Acaryochloris sp. CCMEE 5410: one gene and its partner. Each later gene encodes a partner of the first gene's protein in a complex. Links are inferred from orthologs where the notes say so. Each region holds a gene or a part of one and is shown in the gene's direction. Other genes may lie near its edges.

What was found.
Region 2: the proteins of accC (region 1) and accB are in contact, whole or in part, in a solved structure (PDB 8UXZ), measured with the Escherichia coli proteins. The link is inferred for Acaryochloris sp. CCMEE 5410 from one-to-one orthologs.

Annotation. Positions count from the first base shown.
Region 1 is NZ_AFEJ02000002.1:1,998,418-2,008,666, reverse strand. Bases 3,099-5,987 are described here. They hold accC (acetyl-CoA carboxylase biotin carboxylase subunit), read left to right. Parts: upstream 3,099-3,812; coding sequence 3,813-5,162; downstream 5,163-5,987. Other genes in these bases: ON05_RS30055 (photosystem II reaction center X protein), read left to right, coding at 5,801-5,923; ON05_RS30060 (YggT family protein), read right to left, coding at 5,248-5,532; ON05_RS30070 (hypothetical protein), read left to right, coding at 3,099-3,536. In the rest of the region: ATP-dependent chaperone ClpB, read right to left, coding at 1-375; rpmI (50S ribosomal protein L35), read left to right, coding at 669-866; rplT (50S ribosomal protein L20), read left to right, coding at 951-1,301; more of ON05_RS30070, read left to right, coding at 1,590-3,098; ON05_RS30050 (Ycf66 family protein), read left to right, coding at 6,368-7,300; ilvN (acetolactate synthase small subunit), read right to left, coding at 7,343-7,861; ON05_RS30040 (alpha/beta fold hydrolase), read right to left, coding at 7,917-8,888; ON05_RS30035 (DUF4333 domain-containing protein), read right to left, coding at 8,932-9,486; peptide-methionine (R)-S-oxide reductase MsrB, read right to left, coding at 9,606-10,001. UniProt on the Escherichia coli protein: This protein is a component of the acetyl coenzyme A carboxylase complex; first, biotin carboxylase catalyzes the carboxylation of the carrier protein and then the transcarboxylase transfers the carboxyl group to form malonyl-CoA.
Region 2 is NZ_AFEJ02000001.1:2,507,423-2,517,469, forward strand. What follows is about bases 1-2,687. They hold accB (acetyl-CoA carboxylase biotin carboxyl carrier protein), read left to right. Parts: upstream 1-953; coding sequence 954-1,421; downstream 1,422-2,687. Other genes in these bases: ON05_RS11300 (EAL domain-containing protein), read left to right, coding at 1-189; efp (elongation factor P), read left to right, coding at 381-938; ON05_RS11315 (pentapeptide repeat-containing protein), read right to left, coding at 1,437-1,958; ON05_RS11320 (DUF1350 family protein), read right to left, coding at 2,158-2,687. Outside these bases: more of ON05_RS11320, read right to left, coding at 2,688-2,922; ON05_RS11325 (hypothetical protein), read right to left, coding at 2,919-3,173; ON05_RS11330 (FxLYD domain-containing protein), read right to left, coding at 3,612-4,187; ON05_RS11335 (flavin reductase family protein), read right to left, coding at 4,320-4,802; ON05_RS11340 (4'-phosphopantetheinyl transferase superfamily protein), read left to right, coding at 4,906-5,646; ON05_RS11345 (RNA polymerase sigma factor, RpoD/SigA family), read left to right, coding at 5,938-6,894; ON05_RS11350 (hypothetical protein), read right to left, coding at 7,027-7,482; ON05_RS11355 (hypothetical protein), read right to left, coding at 7,611-8,090; ON05_RS11360 (hypothetical protein), read right to left, coding at 8,184-8,396; ON05_RS11365 (hypothetical protein), read right to left, coding at 8,393-8,578; ON05_RS11375 (hypothetical protein), read right to left, coding at 9,788-10,047. UniProt on the Escherichia coli protein: This protein is a component of the acetyl coenzyme A carboxylase complex; first, biotin carboxylase catalyzes the carboxylation of the carrier protein and then the transcarboxylase transfers the carboxyl group to form malonyl-CoA.

The DNA of each region.
Region 1 (10,249 bases):
TTGGCCGAAGCGATCATCTTCGATATAGCCCAAGACCAAGTGCTCAATGGAAATGAAGTCATCCCCAAGGGAGCGGCGAAAGCTTTCGGCCCGATCAAAGAGGGTGTCTAGACTTCGTCCTAGGTAGACTGACTCACTCGGGGACGTTAACTTAGCCTGGCGATTAATAAATTCCGTGGTGCGATCGCGAACTCGCTGCACATCGGTACCTGCTTTCGTAAAAATTTGTCCTGCTAAACCATCGTCTTTAACCAGGGCTTGCAGCAGATGTTCACTCTCAATCTGCTGCTGCTGGGCCTCTTTTGCCAAATCGGAGGTTCGTACAATCGCAGCCCAAGCCTTTTCCGTAAATTGATCATGATTTGTGGGTTGCATGAATGGGGAACCTCCTGGACAGTGGGGATTAATATTAGGCGGGCCTAGTGCCTACTGCCATTGTAGGGAGGAGAGGACATTGCCTAAGATCGGTCTTCCCCCCTTCAGGGATAGGTATTGCCGTCCTGCAGTCAGTCAGCAGCCTTGGCCCAAATTTAAGATTCTTCTCTCAGACTGCCCATCCAACTCAGGTGACACACTATGTGTTTGGACAGTTTGAACAGCTATTGGCAATCGGTTGTCACATATACTATGATGCTAGTTTGTGTCGATGCTGCGATTCTAGACGAACAATGCCCAAACTAAAAACCCGACGATCCGCTGCCAAACGCTTTAAACGAAGCGGAAGTGGCAAATTTATGCGTCGCAAGGCATACAAGAACCACTTGTTAGAGCATAAAGGTCCCGACCGTAAGAGTCGCCTCTCTAAGAAATGTGTGGTAAGCGAGCAAGACGCAGAAAACGTTAGAGCCATGATGCCTTACTCCTAGGGGCAGAACCCGAGCCAGGCTTTGACTTTATACCTATATAAATAGTTTTCCCTACCTAAAAAATCATCAACAAGGACCAAGACCATGACTCGCGTTAAACGCGGTAACGTCGCTCGTAAGCGCCGCAAAAAGATATTAAAGCTTGCTAAAGGCTACCGAGGCTCCCATTCTCGCCTGTTTAGAATTGCGAATCAGCAGGTGATGAAGGCCTTACGTAACGCCTATCGTGATCGCCGCAAGCGTAAAAGAGATTTTCGTCGTCTGTGGATTGCCCGTATCAATGCTGCAACTCGTCAACATGGCGTTAGCTACAGCAAATTTATGGGACAGCTTAAGCGGGCTGATATTCAGCTCAACCGCAAAATGCTAGCCCAACTTGCTGCGACGGATCCAGACAGCTTTAGCAAAATCGTTGAACTGGCTGGCAAAGCCTAACACTTCGTCCTTAGAGCGATCGACTTGGTCCTCACAGCATCAACCCATATTTATAGCCCAATCTCCAAGGAAAACGCTGGATCACCTAGGTGTTCCCGCAGCCATTATTAATCCTTGGAGAGATGGGCTATTTTTGATGAACTGTCAATTCTCAGTTTTCTAGCCTATTATCTACATGAGGCTTATTTCCGCTAGACCTCTTTACAGAGGATGTGCGGGATACATCAAATGATGTGTGAATAATACTGAGCCAGTCTTTGTGTGATTTTCTGCTTTAATCCTTAGGATATGACGAGTAACCAACCTGCCGACAGTAACCCTCCCGCTTTAGAGCCTGGACAAGGATCTGAGCTGCCTGACCCTGGACAAAACCCCAAAATTCAGAAGGTCCAAAACGTCTTGGGTAAGATTGTGACCTTTAAAGGGTGGCCCTGGTTGATCACCATTGTTGTGTCCTGGGTGACCGGCATGACTGCCATGCAATGGTTATCCAGTTTACCGCCAACACCTAATTGCAAGCAGATTGCCGCTACCCTCTCTGAGGCAGAGCAGTTGGAGTGTGCTGACAAGCTTGCTCGTAAAGGGACGGTTAAAGATATTAAAGCGGCCCTAGCCATTGCGGATAAATGGGATGAGGAACATCCTCTCTATCCCCGGGTATCTCTGCTATCTGACGAATGGTCTCGTTCGATTTTAGGGTTGGCGCGGCGAGAAATCTCCAAAGGTAATCTCAAAGAAGCCATTAGTCTGGCGAAAGAAGTGCCAGAGGCAAGTAGCATTCAACCTGAGTCCAAACGCCTGATCAAACGTTGGGAAGCGAATTGGGACGCGGGAGAAGAATCCCTAGAGAATGCTCGAACAGCCATTAAGAAGCAGGATTGGACCCAGGCGGCTCTACAGGTTCGGTCTCTAGTCCAACTGGGAGATGGCTATTGGTCCGATCAAGCCGATAAGATCCTGGGGGATATGGCGATTGAGAAAAAAGCCTTTCAAGATCTTTATAAAGCGCAAGATATCGCTGCCTATGGTCGCGCTAAAGACTTATCGGAAGCGATTCAGCTGGCCAGCAAAATTGATCCCAAGCGCCTTGCTAAAGAAGAAGTCCAACAAAATATTGAAAAGTGGAGTCAGAAGCTTCTGGACTTGTCAGAAGAGCACCAAGAGTATGGCCAGTTCCAAGAAGCCATTGCGGCTGCTCAACGGATTCCACCCAATACTAAAGCGGCTAAGAACGCAACGACATTAGTGCAGCTCAGTCGGGCTGAAGCAACAGTGGAGGAGGATGACTTCTACAGCTATATCCATGCTTGGACCTTAGCGGAGCAGATTGATCGCAAGAGTGACTTGTTTGAAAAAAATCGCGATCGCGTTGAAGCCTGGGAACAAAAAATTCAAAATACTGGCCAGCTCCATTTGGCGAAATTCTTCGCCAATATTGATAACGTTCATACCTATCAGTTGGCCATGGATCATGCGGCCCTGATTGGTACAGAGAAACCGGGTCGAATTCAGGCCCAAACCTTGATTGCCCAATGGAATCAACAGATCAATACCTTCCAAGATCGTCAGGTCTTGGCTCGGGCTCGTCAATTTGCCACCCAAAATACGACGGCAGGGTTCCAAGCGGCCATTGTAGAGGCACGGAAAGTAGAGTTTGGCAATCCGTTACGGGATGAAGCCCAAACCCTGATGCAAGAATGGGAAGGCTCTATTGAGAAGGTGGAAGATCAGCCGATTCTAGATGAAGCTCGTAAGCTTGCTAAGGCTGGCAAGCTCAATGACGCAATTAAAACCGCTGAACAAATTGAATCAGGACGATCCCTCCATCGAGAAGCCCAAGACGATATCTATACCTGGGTTGCTGAAATTCAATCCGTGGAAGACCGCCCCATTCTGAGCGAAGCCAATGCCCTAGCGCGAAATGGACGTTTGTCTGATGCGATCGCAACGGCCTCCCAGATTGGGTACGGTCGAGCCCTCTATTACGAGGCGCAGGATAAGATTGCTGCGTGGGCTGCTGAACGGGATGCAATTTATGCGTCTCGACGGCGACGAGAAGAGCCTCGGTATGAGCCTGAACCCCGCTATGAGCCCGAACCTCGATATGAACAGGAACCCGTTCCAGTTCAGCAGCAGGCTCCACCGGCAGCACCGCCACCGGCTGAAACCTATGCCCCGGATCCCGATGCGGAGCTCTCTCGACCGGTCATCCTTGATCCCACGGCTGCAGAATAGCAGCGACTTAAATGAACGTTGATGGCTGAGGTAGGAAAGGCTATCCTCATGTATTTGCCCTACCCCTCATTCCTAAAATGACAAGAGGAATCTTGGCTGCATCTGCATGATACGATAGCTCTGGATTTTACTTTTGACACTGCTTACCGCTACTGGACGAATGTGTGGTGGGATTTCGCTTCACGCAGCTCCTTAGGGGTTCAGACTTGGGGCGTGTAGCAGGTTCGTCCTGGGTCATTGCGAGAAGGTTATTGAGCGTTACGCTCCTGTTAAAACATGCGTTTTTCTAAGATTTTAATTGCGAATCGGGGCGAGATTGCCTTGAGGATACTCCGAACCTGTGGAGAGATGGGAATTTCCACTGTTGCCGTTCATTCCACCGTGGATCAGCAATCTCTCAATGTGCAGTTGGCAGATGAAGCAGTCTGCATTGGAGAACCCGCCAGCAGTAAGAGTTACCTCAATATTCCCAATATTATTTCGGCTGCCTTAACGCGGAATGCGACGGCCATTCATCCGGGATATGGTTTCCTGGCCGAAAATGCCCGCTTTGCCGAGATCTGTGCCGATCATAAGATTCACTTTATTGGTCCTACCCCCGAAGCCATGAGGGCGATGGGAGATAAGTCTACGGCCAAAGAAACGATGCAAAAGGCTGGGGTTCCTACCGTCCCAGGAAGCGATGGCCTGGTACCGGATGAAGCGACGGCTAAAAAAATTGCGGATGATATGGGCTATCCGGTTATGGTCAAAGCCACGGCCGGGGGCGGTGGTCGAGGGATGCGCTTAGTGCGGGAACCTGAAAACTTAGGCAAGCTCTATTTAGCGGCCCAAGGCGAAGCAGAGGCTGCCTTTGGTAATCCTGGGGTCTATATTGAAAAATTTATCGAAAACCCTCGTCATATTGAATTTCAGATTTTTGCTGACAGCTATGGCAATGTGGTTCATTTGGGCGAGCGGGACTGCTCGATCCAGCGACGGCACCAAAAGTTACTGGAAGAATCCCCCAGCCCAGCCCTAAGCCCAGAGCTAAGAGAAAAAATGGGTTCCGCCGCTGTCCGGGCAGCTCAATCGATTGGCTATGTCGGTGCCGGCACCGTTGAGTTCCTGCTGTCTTCGACAGGAGAGTTCTATTTTATGGAGATGAATACCCGAATCCAGGTGGAACATCCGGTGACGGAAGTAACAACGGGCTTAGATTTGATTGCGGAGCAGATCCGCATTGCCCAGGGTGAAAAACTAAGTGTGACCCAAGATCAGGTGAAGCTAACGGGCCATGCCATCGAGTGCCGCATCAATGCCGAAGATCCTGACCATAATTTCCGCCCCCACCCAGGACGTATCAATGGCTATCTACCCCCTGGTGGGCCTGGGGTGCGGGTTGATTCTCATGTGTATACGGATTATGAGATTCCCCCTTATTATGATTCGCTGATTGGCAAACTCATTGTTTGGGGACGAGATCGACCGACTGCGATCGCACGGATGAAACGCGCCCTGCAAGAATGTGCAATTACTGGATTGCCCACCACTATTGGCTTTCATCAAAAAATTCTAGACACTCCAGAATTTATTCAAGGTGAGGTGTATACCAATTTCATTCAAGAAGTGATGGGATTGCAATGATGGTCTTGATGTGGCTGCTAGGTGGATTGCTTACATCGACTCTGACTTTCTTCCACCTCAATAAGGTGAGATGGACAAAAGCAGCCTAGAACAACATTCTCAGTAGACCTTGCTGCCCGAGGAGGACCTCCCGAAGCAGACTCGTGATACCGACCCAAATAATAGGTGTGATATCGACCCCTCCCATGGGTGGAATCAGTTTACGGGTGGGGATCAAAAAGGGTTCCGTTGGCCAGGTCGCCAAGGCAATCGGCATCTGATTGAGATCCACTTGGGGATACCAAGTGAGGATAATTCTGAAAATAAAGAGAAAGATAAACAGCCCTAGGCAAAAGCTGAGGCCCCAAATAAGTAGTGTCTCTATGGTCATAAAATGGTGTCCAACCCAGTACCCTGATATGTTTCAGTGTAGCGCGTTGTCTAGGGTTGGCATAGCAGCAGCAGTCGTTTGAAGCTGACTTGAGCTGGAGAGGGGCAGCTCACTATGCAGCTGGCGAGGCGCAAAAAAGTGATGTGAATACAAGGTTGGTATGGGGGCTATGTCTAAGTTGCCGTTAAGGAAGACTTCTCAATATCCTTACAAACCTTTAAGATTAGAGATGCTGTCGTAATATCAAAAAAATATGACTTCCATGTTAATGACCATTACCCCCTCTTTACAGGGTTTCTTTTATAGCATTCTTTTTGGAGCCATCGTGTTGGGTCTACTCGGCGGTGGATTCATCTTCTTTAGCCAAAAAGATAAGATTGTACGACGCTAGGTTTTTAGGGTGATTGTTGATCTCTAGCGTGGGCTACCTCAGTCCACCTCTAGCGCAATAATCACCTCAGCGTTTTGGTAGCTTCACTATTAATGCCATTTGGGGCAAAATATCTTAAAATATGTTTTCTTAAAGCACGGCTGGAAATACTGTTCAGCCGTGCTTCGTTTTTATAGGTTGATATGCCGCAGCGTCCTCATCATTCCTTTTTGTCACTTCCCCCCTACTTGCTGGGTGAGATTTCAACTGTATAAAGAAACTGAGATACCCCGCTCATCCCATTTGGACCCATAACTCGCTAGCATAGAGTTTGATCCAGGTGGGGTTGTATCGGTTAAATTACAATTTGCTTCCCTACAGCCAACCTAGCCGTTCTCCTTCGTTCCATTACTGATTGAGTATGCGGACCTTGGCTATCAGTCGTCACCCAGAGAGACATCCCAAGTGAATTTCGGTACTCCTGTTCCACTTATTGTTGGAGTTATTTTGATCGTCGGTGCGATCGCATTATTCTTTTTGGATAAAATCAAGCCGGGCTACCGTCGAGATTCCGATAATGTCTATGCCTTTCTCGGCTTACTAGCGGGTGTTATCCTCTTGGCCCACTTGGGTATGGAATTTACCCTGTCCCTGCAGCAGATGATTGTAGTGGGGATGTTAGTGGCGCTGATGATTGAGAATATCCAGAACCGTCTGCCCAATAATGGCCCCATGAGACAGCCTCGAGAGCGAGGCGGACCTCGGGATCGAGACGACGACTATCGCCCTAAACGCCCTCAGCGCTCTAGCCGTATGCGGTCTGAAGCTCAACTGGAGTTTGAAGACGATATGCCTGCTCGACCTCGTCGCATTCGAGGGGAAGGGGACCGTCGGTCAAGACGGGATGAATATGCCTATGGGAATGACTATGATGATTCGCCCAGCCGGCGGTCTAGGCGACGGGCTGCTGCCTATGATGACTATGAGCAAGGCAGCAACAGCTATTCCCAAGATAGCTATGGTCAGGATCAGGCTAGCTATGGTTATGACCAAGGTTATTCTTCGTCAACGTCTTATGCCCCGCCCGAACCTTCATCAGAAGAGCGACCTCGCCGTCGTCGTCCTTTGCAATTAACGGGAGAGCTGGAAGATCAAGACTATACTCCCGATGATTACTCATCAGCGGTCAAAGCCATGAGAAACCGTCGACGTAAAAACACAGATGCTGATGACACAGGTGCGAACGGCTATTCAGCCAATGCTGCTGGCGATAGCGGTTCAGACGATGCTTACGGCCAGAACGGCAATGATGATTATGTAGACTATAAGCCTCTGGATTTACCCAAGTACCCAGGCCCGGGTTCAGGTGGACCAGAGAATGACGACGGCAGTTATTAAGACTGCTCTTGAATCCTTTGAGGCTGGCAGATCTTTGAGTTGCTAAACCTTGGCTGCTAAAGATTTCAGATATTCAGTATTGACGCGTGATTCTCGGGTTAAGGCAATCTTGCCAGTTCGGGCAATTTCTTGAATGCCAAACTTATTCAGCATTTGCACAATTGCCACCATCTTGCCTGGGTCACCTGAGACCTCGATGGTGAGAGCGTCCTCAGAAACATCCACCACTTTGGCACGAAAGATTTGGACAATTTCCACAATCTCAGAGCGTAGAGACGCCGCGGCATTTACTTTAATCAACATCAGCTCCCGCTCCACACAGGGGACTTCAGTAATATCCTGAACCTTAAGAACATTGATTAGCTTATAGAGCTGCTTGGTGAGCTGCTCAATGCTGCGATTATCACCGGGAACGACCATCGTAATGCGAGAGACCCCAATTTGCTCGGCAGGTCCAACGGCTAAACTTTCGATGTTAAATCCTCGTCGGGCAAAAAGTCCGGCGATGCGAGTGAGAACGCCAGCTTCGTCTTCAACTAAGACGGACAGTGTATGTTTCATGGTTTGATTCAGCCCCAGCTTGGGGTGGTGTAATGGCCTGATTATGCGATCAAATCTAGGCGCAGTGCAACTGTTCTGGCTGTGGCTGCTGGATAGGGAAGTGAGCGGCAAGCCAGTCTATAAGAATAGGGTTAAGTCGGTCTGGACATTCGTCATGGGGACAATGGCCCGCATGGGCTAATTCGACTAGCTGGATTCGAGGATTGCAGCGGGCAAAGAGCGGTCCCAATTTGGGTGGGATCATGACATCTTGCTGCCCCCACACCAACAGAATCGGAATCGTTAATTGAGGCAGCATCTCCTTGGCCGAATGTTGAGGGACTTGGGGCTTGGACATAGTGTTGACCATGGCTCGGAGGGCATCTGCGGCCCCCTGATCATAAGCCGGACTGGAAAGGATATCGACGAGATCATCCTCAACGGACGTGGTATCGATATAGGCTTTCCTGACCCAGGAGCGAATAATCTTGGGCTGGCGAATGAATTGAAAAAACGGGTTGAAGATTGGGGGCGCAGTGAACAAGGCTTTGGCAAATGCAGCTATGGGATTGAGGGCGAGTTTCAAAGGTGCGATCGCAGGTTTGACCCATGAAGGATTTTTCAACACCGATGTATCCGGCAGGGTTAGCATGGCCAATCCCGCCACCATCTCTGGATATAGCGCTGCGGCCGTAAGACTGACCAAGGACCCGAGAGAATTACCCACCAAAACCATTGGGGTGCGGATATAGGTCTGCCAAAAGTCATGAACCTGTTCCACCCATAGGGTCACCAAATAGTCGGTAGAGACTTTCTCGGATGCCCCAAACCCCAGTAAATCGAGCGCATAGACGGTTCGGTCTTGGGCAAACACCGGTATATTGAAGCGCCAATGGCCAATCGAAGCTCCGAACCCATGTAATAGCAACATGGGGGGTTGCGTCGTCTCCTGTTGTCCGCGCATAAAGGTATAGCGAATTTGCCATCCCCGCCAAGCCCAGTCTCGCTGGTGGCCGATTTGCTGTTGCCAAGTTCTGAATGTACTCAATCCGATTGCCTACCTTACTGTCGACTCAATTCTAGTGATACCCCTACGGAGCAGAGGACGGTTCATTGTCTGGAGCTGGATCAGAATGATCTAAAAACTGAAAATTGACTTTCCCCTGCTCATCCGTGACTTTGACCATCACCTTGCCTGGGTCGTCATTCCCTTCTTGGACCCCGCACTCAAAGGTGTCCCCTTGATGAGCAATTTTGAACTTGCCCTCACAAGAGGCTTTGACTTTGCTTAAACGCTCATCTTTGAAGGTCTTCTCAATATTCTCTTCAATCACTCCTAAATTCACTAGGCCCGTTTGTACAGACCATGAAATATCGCCTTGGTCATCCTTTAAGGTGACTTGGGTTTTGAGAATATTCCCTTCTAGGGCATAGATCTCACAAACAAACCTTTTACCGACTTTGCTCTCAATATCTTGGGGACATTTCACCGAGTGCACTGCAATTTCAGTTTTGCGCTCAAATTCCTTGTGAATTCGGCGACCCACTTCATCTCCATCCACGATGGGAGCACAAGCTAGAAGCATGGTGGGGAGGAAGATGAGACTATACCCTTGCAAATATTGCAAGCCACGATTTCTGTTCACGGGCGTTTAGCAAAAGACGATGAGACTTCAGAAGACGATGAGGGCTGTTGGGTTTATAAATGCCAGCGGCTAGGCGACAGCACAGCCTGGGATCTAAAACCCCATGTTCGACTCACCCCTTAACTTTGGGGAATAAACTTGAGGGCAGCAGAGTTCATGCAATATCTTAAGCCCGTGGGTTTTGGACCATCATTAAAGACATGGCCTAGATGAGCATCACAAGCGGCACAGAGTACCTCAGTTCGAACCATAAACAAACTGCGATCCGTCTTTTCCTGGACATGAGTTTTATCCGCCGGAGCCCAAAAGCTGGGCCAGCCCGTCCCAGAATCAAATTTGGTGTCGGATGTGAATAATTCTGTACCGCAACACACACATTGGTAGGTGCCTGCTGCCTTGAGGTCATGATATTCCCCAGTAAAGGCCCGCTCTGTTCCATGGTGACGGGTCACACGGAACTGTTCTGGAGTGAGTTGGGCTTCCCATTCCTGTTCCGTTTTTTGTACTTTTTCCATAAATCTTGTGTTGAGTCAGAAGGGCAATATTGCTTAAGCGATATCAGGAGAAACATCTACAGCCGCCACAATTGAGCGAACTATTTGTGTCTCTTCTCTAAATCCTAACGTTACTTTTTCCATCTTTGGGGTTGTTTGGGGGTGATTCCCCCCAGGGAGGTTGGATAACCGATATCCTTGGCCCTTTCTACTCGGTAGGATGACTCAGAGTTAGAACGAATCCTTCGTCTCTAAACAGGTCGATGAGG
Region 2 (10,047 bases), on another replicon or contig:
ATAGACCATGGCGCGGTGGACCTATTACCCGGCTTTTCTGAGCATAATGTATTGCTGAATCTAGTCGATACCTTGACCAAAATTAATATTGTGCTGCAATCCATAGAATCGCAGCCCTTAGACCGAAAAGCATTAATTGCTGGGCTGATGCCCTTACAAAATATTGTTAAACAAGGGGTTTTCCAGTAGTAGGCAAATGACTTGCATTGAGGCTTCAAAACTGAAGATCCGCTGATTTATTTGAGCAATAATCCCCGCTATAAGGCCAATCCCAGTCCAGTTTTTCCCTGTTATTTCCCAGGGAGGGAGAACTAGACGTCCAGACAGCCCCCCTGGGCGGTAAAATGAATTGCCGATTGTTCTTCCCATGCCGAAAATCGATGATTTCCAGTAATGACTTCCGCACAGGTGTGTCAATTGAGCTTGATGGCTCAGTCTGGCGAGTTGTAGAGTTTCTCCATGTCAAACCTGGTAAAGGCTCTGCATTCGTGCGAACAAAATTAAAGAATGTCCAAAGTGGCAGTGTCGTAGAACGGACATTCCGAGCGGGAGAAACCGTTCCCCAAGCCAATTTAGAAAAGCGGGTCATGCAGCACACCTATAAAGATGGTGACCAATTTGTGTTCATGGATATGGAAAGCTATGAAGAAGCTAGCCTGAGCCAAGAGCAAATTGGCACTCGCGTGAAATACTTGAAAGAAGGCATGGAAGTCAATGTCATCCAATGGGGAGAGCAAGTTTTAGAGGTTGAGTTGCCAACATCAGTCGTTTTGGAAGTCACCCAAACCGATCCAGGTGTGAAAGGTGACACAGCAACGGGGGGGAGCAAGCCAGCTATTGTGGAAACAGGAGCGCAGGTGATGGTCCCTTTATTTATTTCTGAAGGAGAAAGAATTAAAGTGGATACCCGCAACGACTCCTATCTAGGCCGAGAGTAAGGAGTAACATCAACGGTGGAATTTGATCTCAACCAACTCCGTGAACTATTAGCAATTCTCAATCAAACGGATATTGATGAGCTAAGCCTTAAAAGTAATGATTTTGAGCTGACTATCCATAAGACAAACCAAACTACAGCGACGGTCTCCTCTGCGACCGCACAGCCAATGGTTATGGATGCCGCTGCACTAGAAGCTGCAGTTCCAGACTCTTCTCCCCCTTCTGCACCTGATAAGAAATGGGTCGATGTGATTTCTCCGATGGTAGGTACGTTTTATCGTTCCCCCGCGCCCGATGAGCCGCCTTTTGTAGAAGTTGGGGATGCCGCCCGACGTGGGCAAACCATCTGCATTATCGAAGCAATGAAGTTAATGAATGAGCTAGAAGCTGAGGTGAATGGCGAAATCGTTGAGATTCTCGTAGAAAACGGAGAACCTATTGAATTTGGTCAAACCCTCATGCGCATTAACCCTTCGAGCTAGCCGTTATCATCCTAGCTAGCCATTATCTTCGAAACCCACAGATGAGGAGGCAATACTGCCATCCGGCATAATCGTATCTTGCAAGATGGCATCGGTTAGATCGATGTGCTCTAAGTTAGCACCTAAAAAATCAGCACCGCTCAGGTTCGCGCCTTTAAAATTCGCGTTCTGTAGATCTGCATCTCTAAAATTGACCCCACTCAGATCGCTGTAATTTAATGAGGCTCGTTGCAAGTTAGCCTTCGATAGACAGGCTCCGACTAAGATGGCGCCACTCAAGAGGGAATTACTCAAGTTGCTTTTGGTTAGGTCTGCCCCTGTCAGATTAGCCCCAATGAGTTTAGCGGCGGACAGATTGGCGGCGGATAAGTTCGCACACAATAGATCGATCCCATGAAGGGCCGCATGGCTTAAATTGGTATCTCGTAAAACAATATGATCGAGCTGAGCTAGGCTTAAATCCTGCTTTGATAAATTCGATTTACTAAAATCTCGTTCGCCATTGGCATAGCGCTTTAATAGTTCTTCAACGGTCATAGCCTAAGTATCGCCTTCCCACCGATGCTTTTATTGTGCCAGGGGTTGGGACTCACCAAATGAGTTTATGCTGATTTTTGGTAAAATGGGTGCGATCGCAAACCACAACACCCAAATTATGCATTCCCTATTCCATGGCCATATCTTGGGTCTTATCTCCAGATACTCTTCGGGAATACATACAGTTGGGACTGTTGGCTCAAATGACGCTCAGCGGGTCCAGCCAGCGCAAGATCGCTTTTTCAAGGTGGTTGACATCCTTATATAGCTCTTGACGAAACCATTGCCCAACCGCATCTAAAGGAGTAAACGTGTCTCCGGGCTGCCAACGAACATCTTGCCCTAGGGGCGTCAGATGATTGCCTGCGAGTCGCTGAATGGAAATCATGCCAGGGAAACGCTGTTCTAACAACCCGGATAATCTCAAGGTTTGATCTAGGGTGTCATTAGAAAACTTGACCAGTAAGTTCCTAGGAACTTGGTAGTGTCGTTCCACTAAACGGTTGGTTTGAGTGGGATTGGGCGAAAATTCAATCGGCACTGCGGGGGTAATCAAGTCAGCGAAGGGAATGGCCTTATCAATTGGGGCGTTGTTAAAGGAAATCAAGATATTCCCAGCTCGCTTAACCTCAAACAAACTGCCAATCAGGAGGTGGAGTTTGCAGCCCATACTATGACCGATACCATAGATGGGTAGAAACTGGGGCAATCGTGCAGTTCTTTGTAGACGGTCAACCGTATCTTCAAATTGATGGAGCGCTTCTTCCGCAATACCGGCATGGTCAACCGAGGTGAGGAAGGGAGTAGCAATGACGGCATATCCTTGATTGGCGAGCCCTTCCAGAAGTCTCCGGTAGGTTGCTTGCGGAGCAGTAGCGACAAAAGCCCCCCCCAAAAAATGAATTAGGGCGATGGGTTGGGGAGGAATAAGAATCAAGTTATTAGCTATTTCTTGCCAGTTCATTCTGGATGTTCTTTTGGATGTAAATCTGAAGGTGGACGATCGCTGCTCCACGCCCACCACGCCTGCCCGCACTGACATTGGTAGAACTCTTGCCACTTACGCATATAGGTTTCGGTAATGACCGGAGCCCGACGGTTAATCCACACAGCCTGAGCTTCTGAACAGGTCGCCCGACAACTTGGACAGCCAAAATGATGGGCATGGGTCGCGGTCTTGGTCCAGTTGGGTGGAGTTGGATCAAAAGCGTTCATAACCGTATTGTAAGAGGATCCAGATTAGATGTGTTTAGAGGCAACACCATGGGAGAAGGTAGGCGTATAACACTATTGCACGAGTCTCCAACGAATACATAAATCTCCAATGAATAACAGGCAGCCATAATATTTTTGCTGGGTGGGCTGCAACCTTCAGTCAAACCTGGACAGTGCTGGCTTAACAGCACAAGCGATCAGCACATATAAAGTATTCAGACCTAGACCACCAATATTTGAACATCAGCCCGTAGCTAGCATCTTGATTGTGTCACCTTGTCCAAATCATAAAAAGCGATCTAGATTTCCTAGATCGCTTCCGAAAACTGTGATTGGAGTTGGGAACGAGCCGTAGCCCCGATTGTATCGCGACACAGATGTACAATCTGGAATTGCCATCGGGAACCAGAATGGCTCTCCCATCTCACAGATCAGAAACTACACACCACCCTGAATATTAAAAGCAGGTTTTGTGAGTCGAACTTTGTAATTACCACCAGCAGGCACTGTTAAGAGTTGAGCTTTAAACGTGACAGACTGTCCTGCAGATAGAGTGGAAGGAGCAGGAACAGCGCTTCCAGTTTGTACCAGCTTGCCAGTACCATCAACAACTTCAAAATTGACGCTAGATACCGTCACTGATTTCTTATTTCCATTTGTCAGGGTCCCCTGAACTTCAGACGAACCATTCAAACGAATAATAGGAACAAGGCGAAGATTAGACACCCGTAAATTCTTACTGAGTTGTTTTGCTAGAACTTGCGGATCCACATCGCTCTCTTCAAAGGAAGAAGTGGCGGAGTCAGCAGATTCCTCAGTCTCTGGTGGGCTGTTGAGGTTCATCAACCTCTGCCAATAATTTTGGAAACGGGACTGCTCAGAGGCACTCCCCCCAATTTGAATTACGTCTCCTGCTGATTGGGTATGCCCTGGCAGTGTGGCGACCAATGCGGTAGACGTCATAACAGAACCAATCAGAAGGCGCGTCAACCAGCGCCGAGAAGATGTCAACATTATTTATTTCACTCTCTCAACCAACATCTAGGAAAAACTTATCAATACTTGACTCAAATCCTATCTCAGGAATGTTTGAGAATCTGTCTGGGGTTAGTATGCCCTGCTCTGCATGCGAAGTAGACAGGACGTTTAACCACCGTAGTTCCAAGGCGTATCTTTCATCCATAGGGGTTGTCCATCACGATGCTGGCCCGCAGCAATCACTTCTCCCATAAAAATAGAATGATCGCCTTCTTCTAAACTGCCTTGGACACGACATTCTACAAAGCCTAAGGCACTGGCAATAATCGGGCAACCAGTTTCTTCACCCAGGTAAAACTCCACATCACCAAATTTATCGCCGATTCTTTGTTGAGGCTTAAAAAAGGTCTCTGCTAAGTCTTGTTGTGACACTTCTAGAAAGCTAACGGCAAAGACTTGACTCGCCTTGATCATGGCGTGGGAGCGAGAATCTTGGCGCACCCCAATCACAATCAGCGGAGGCTTAAAGGAGGCTTGGGTCATCCAGCTTAGGGTAAATCCGTTGACGTCATCTCCTTCTTTGACGCCACAAATATTGAGGGGATGGGGAATGTTGCGGAGCAACGTGCGTTTGGCTTTTTCGTCTAACAAGGGTGCGGTATCCTTATACATCTCTTCAACTATGTCTCTCACTTTAGCAAGGGATATAGGCGCAAGTTCAACCTATGGTGATAAACGCATAAAAACCACTTATATGTCCGATTGGCAATGGATACCCACTCATACAGTCACCCCGATTGCCCCCCAGACACTACATATCTGGCGACTCCCTTTAAGGTCAGAGGGGACCAATCATTGGTGGGACTTACTTTCTAGGGATGAACAACAGCGAGCCCAACGGTTTGTGCGATCGCAAGATCAAGACAAGTATGTACAGGTGCGAGGAACCCTACGATGCTTATTGGGCCAATATTTGCACATACCCGGTCAAACCCTGTGCTTCGATTATGGAGACTATGGCAAGCCCCAACTCATATCGTCTTGCAATTCCTTAAATCTGCAATTTAACGTTTCTCATTCCCATGAGTTAGCGGTGATTGCTGTTACTCAGACAACAGCAGTGGGTATTGATATTGAACAGGTGAACCCACAGGCTAGATATATAGATATCAGCCAACGTTTCTTTGCGACAGCAGAACACGAGACTCTCTTGCAACAGCCTGTAGAGGAGCAATGCCGTACTTTTTTTCAACTGTGGACTCGGAAGGAGGCTTGTGTGAAGGCGATGGGTGGCAGCATTGCCCATGCGCTCGATCAAATTAATGTGGCTCAGGGATTACATCAAGCCAGCATTGCCATTGAGATGCAGGAGGAGCCCCATGAACTCTTTCTGCACAACCTATTCCCAGATCCTAACTTTGCCGGAGCCGTAGCAACCCAAGCGCCCTTGCAACATCTACACCTATGGCAGTGGGCCTCTATCAGTTCAGACTAAATAATTTGCCTGGGACATTAATTGGAATCTCTGACAAGCAAAGACTAAGATAAATTAAAGATATGTTACGATTTTTAATATAAAGAGTACAATTCAAGTCTGCTAAGCCCCTTATACAGACATCTGAGTTTACAGAGCGTAATCTTTTTGACTGTTGTAAGTGTTTGGATACGGTATTGTACGTTTGACTTGCTAAACGGGATTGCCTTTGTAGTGGGACAGATGAGGATTCATTTCTTACCAATCCGCACGCCATCCTAGATGCCTTTGTCTAAACTTGAGAGACGCCCCATGAGAACCAAAGAAATTGCCAAAGATTCCGTGCGCTCTTACTTGCGAGAGATTGGGCGTGTTCCTCTCTTAACCCATGAAGAAGAGGTAACGTTTGGTAAGCAGGTCCAAGATCTGATTAAGTTGCAAGCGATTCGCGATGAATTAGCGGAGCAACTAGAGCGTCAACCGAATGATGCAGAGTGGTCGGTGGCTGCCCAGCTCTCAGAAGCTGAACTACAAAAGGCTTTACATGAAGGGGAAGCGGCTAAGCGGAAGATGGTGGAAGCCAATCTACGCTTAGTGGTTTCTGTCGCTAAGAAATACATCAAGCGCAATGTAGACCTGTTGGATCTGATCCAAGAGGGTACGATTGGCATGCAACGTGGCGTTGAGAAATTCGACCCAACCAAAGGGTATCGCTTCTCGACCTATGCCTACTGGTGGATTCGGCAGGCAATCACCCGTGCGATCGCAGAAAAAGGACGGACAATTCGACTCCCGATCCACATCACGGAAAAGCTCAACAAAATTAAGAAGACGCAACGGCAGCTTTCCCAAAAGCTGGGCCGAGCCGCAACGATTAGCGAATTAGCCACGGCCTTAGACTTAACCACAAAGCAAGTCCGAGAATATTTGGAACGCGCTCGCCAGCCGTTATCCCTGGATGTTCGGGTTGGGGATAATCAGGATACGGAGCTGGGCGAACTGATCGAAGATCCATCTGAATCTCCTGAGAACTTTACCCTCCAAGCTTCTCTGCGAGGAGATTTGGAACGGCTAATGGCAGATCTGACGGACCAGCAACAACAGGTTCTCCATCTCCGTTTTGGTTTGGATGATGGTCAACCCCTGACCTTAGCTAAAATTGGCGATCGCTTAAGCATCAGCCGAGAACGAGTTCGACAGATTGAGCGAGAAGCTTTAAGTAAGCTGCGAAAGCGTAAAGCCGATATTTCTGAGTATCTAGCCAGCTAAAAGCCTATACCTAATCTGTGTGTGCCAAAATTTCTAGGCACACACACCATTCCCCCCATCCTTCTTGAACAATCCAGGAGGAGTGATTTGAATAGACCTCTTGCATAATTGAGCTAACAAGATGATAGAGAACTACAAATCCAGGCCAAGCTTTTTAAGGACTTCACTTTTGAAGAGATTTATTTCTTGTTCTGCTTCTTCAAGAGAGTTAGTGCCATGCTTTTTACACACTGACTGCCTCCATGTATAGCGATCGATAATACCATCGAATTCTGGATCGATTTTCATTGGCAGCCTGATACGCCAAAGTTTGTTGCTTAGTACCCTCCAATCAGGATTAAGAAGTTTGGGTAAGAGTTCTTGAAGTTCTTGTTCAGAGATCTCAAAAGGTTCCCAAGCAAAAAAAGGTCGATTCAGATTACCCCCTGCCCACCCTCGCTGAAGCAGGGTATTCAGAATATGCCGTGGAGGAAAAACGTTGCAAGCTGTTAAGTCTGGCAGTTCATAGAGAAAAATGCTTAAAGCCTCTGCTCGATCAGCATTCAAACTCCCCGCTTCTTGTCTCGAATATTGGATAATTCTTTCCATTCAAATTGAAAAGAGAAACTTTATCATTCCATCAGCATCTTAGAAGCTTTTAACCTTGAATGTTAATAGATAGGCTCCAAAGATTGTCTTCATCACAAACTTTTGGCATGACAATGTGATGTATGAGGTCAATGGTGTACGTCACCCAATAGTTCTCGTCTTGCGGTTGCAAGATCTGGCAATTTTGAATAAGCAGGATATTTTTCACAAAGGCATTGAAGGTTGTACAGTACCTGCTGTTCAATATTATCGGAAACAGAGAAGTCGTCTGATTCAGAAAACCTTCGCAACATAGAATCCAGGACGACAAATTCAGATGTTGTTAAATGTAGGTCAATATGTGTGTTGTCGAACGATAGCAAGGGGGTGTCAATAGACAGACGAAGTGCATTAGCCCAGTGTCTGAGCATATCATTTGCTTCTCGGTTACCCCATTCTGTAGTTGAGTAATACCGCAATCGCATCACACACCGACGTAGTTCTTCAAGAAATCTGTCGTTGTAGTGTGCAACCATATATTTTGCCCAGTCTGCATTATCAGCATCTCCGTTAGCTAGTTGCACAAGGAAGTCAGCAAATATCAATCGTGCTTTTGTATCTCGACTCATCTGATTCCAAGTGCTCAGCTATATTGAACAACAGTACGGCCATCAAGGGCGTTAAACACCATCCGAGCATTACATTGCTTTAGTGTGACGATACTACGCTTCCTGCCCTTGAATGATACCTAGTGCCTGCTTCAATGCTTTATCCGTATTATTTTCCCAATCTGGATCCGAGATTTTAATGGTTATTTCGGGTGATCGTGTTCTCAGTTCCTGATAGACTGCATCAACGGCGGGAGTACCCTTAAGCTCCCATAACAGTGCAATAAGCTGCTGCTTATCTAGAGAAGTTAGGTCTAAGTGAGTCATAACTCATAGTCTCCGTTAGGAAGAATGCAAATAACAGAATTCTCCGAGACTTCGTAGCGGCCAACATAAACATAGAGGTTGTTATCTGAAGCCAGTTCCACGAAAGCAATGAATGAGGACAATAGAACAACCCGTCGAACAATGCGATAGAACGCCAGAAGTTGTTCGCTAGTTGGATCCATTTAATTCGTTACCTCATTATTTATGTCTATCTCTCATTATTCCTGGAGAATGTAAGTGAATGAATAAATCATGACACATTCGTTGGTGAAGTTATTCGTCATCCCAACTCTCAAAATTTTGATTCTTTAATTGTTCAGCGGTGAGAGTATTTATCGCTCGTGGAACATAACATTGATACGCACCACCCATGAATGCAGGGCACTGGTCTGTTAGCAGGATCTAGCTATAATGCTTCCGACGCAACCTAATGTAGATCAATGGAATGCCCATATTGTCTAAGCGAGAAGATCCTAAAGCGCGGCTTTGATAGCCTGCAAGATGGGACATTAGTCCAGCGATATCAGTGTAAGGATTGCAATCGGCGTTTCAACGAACGCACGGGTACCCCAATGGCTCGCTTACGCACCGCTAGTTCAGTAGTGAGCTATGCCATCAAAGCTCGCACCGAAGGGATGGGTATTCGTGCTGCAGGTCGAACTTTCGGTAAATCTCATACCACCATTATGCGTTGGGAAAAACGCCTAGCAGACCAAGCACAGAACTGGTCACCTCCCGCACCAGCAGCCTCTGATGTGACGGTAGAAGGGGATGAAGTTTACACGCGTGTAGGCAAAAATCTTCCCCCCCAGCCAATCCCAGGGCTGGACCATCCATTTCCTTGAACGCGAAAGCCGCTATTGGTTGACAGCACAAGCTGGCCTCAAGGATGCACAACTTTTGCAAATGGCGTTTACTCAGCTTGGGAGTGGGTCAAAGCCTGTGATGGGATTCGATGGTTTACCGATGGTGAGAGGCGTTATGGACAAGAACTTTGGAAGCTCGCCAATGTCTATCTCAATGGTGAGGAGTGTCATCCTGACTATGGGCATCGCAAGGTTTGGCGAGAGGGGTTAGAAGTCGCGATGAAAGTTAAAGGGTCTCAGGGGAATCGGCGAGTAGAGTGGGTGAAAGCAGAGCATCCCTTTACCGCTATCAGTCTAGGGTCTGAGGTCCATGCCAATCATAATGAGGCTCACAATGCTGCCTTGAGGAGACGATGTAGTGCTTATCGAAGACGGCAGAATCTCTACGCTAAGAAGCGGTCGGGGTTACAGCGAGTGCTAGATGTACAACGCCTGATTCATAACTGGGTTAGACCCCATTGGGGGCTCAGTAAGCAGACCACACCAGCAATGGAGATGGGATTTTGTTCTCGTCCGTTGAGCACACTAGAACTCCTCACCAATAAAGGGTTTAGGTATGTGCCCTGTTAGTAGACCAGTGCCGAATGCAGCCTCTTTAAATGCTCTCGCTTCAACCCAAGTAACTCCGCCTGCTATATCACCTCTTAAGTGAATATATACAACCGTTTTAGGCTTCAACAATAAAATTTTTCGTGGGGCTAATTCCGAAATAACTTTTTCAAAGCATTTACCTACAGAAAAGAAATCTCCCATTAGCATTCGAGGGTGTTTTAAACCTGCACAGC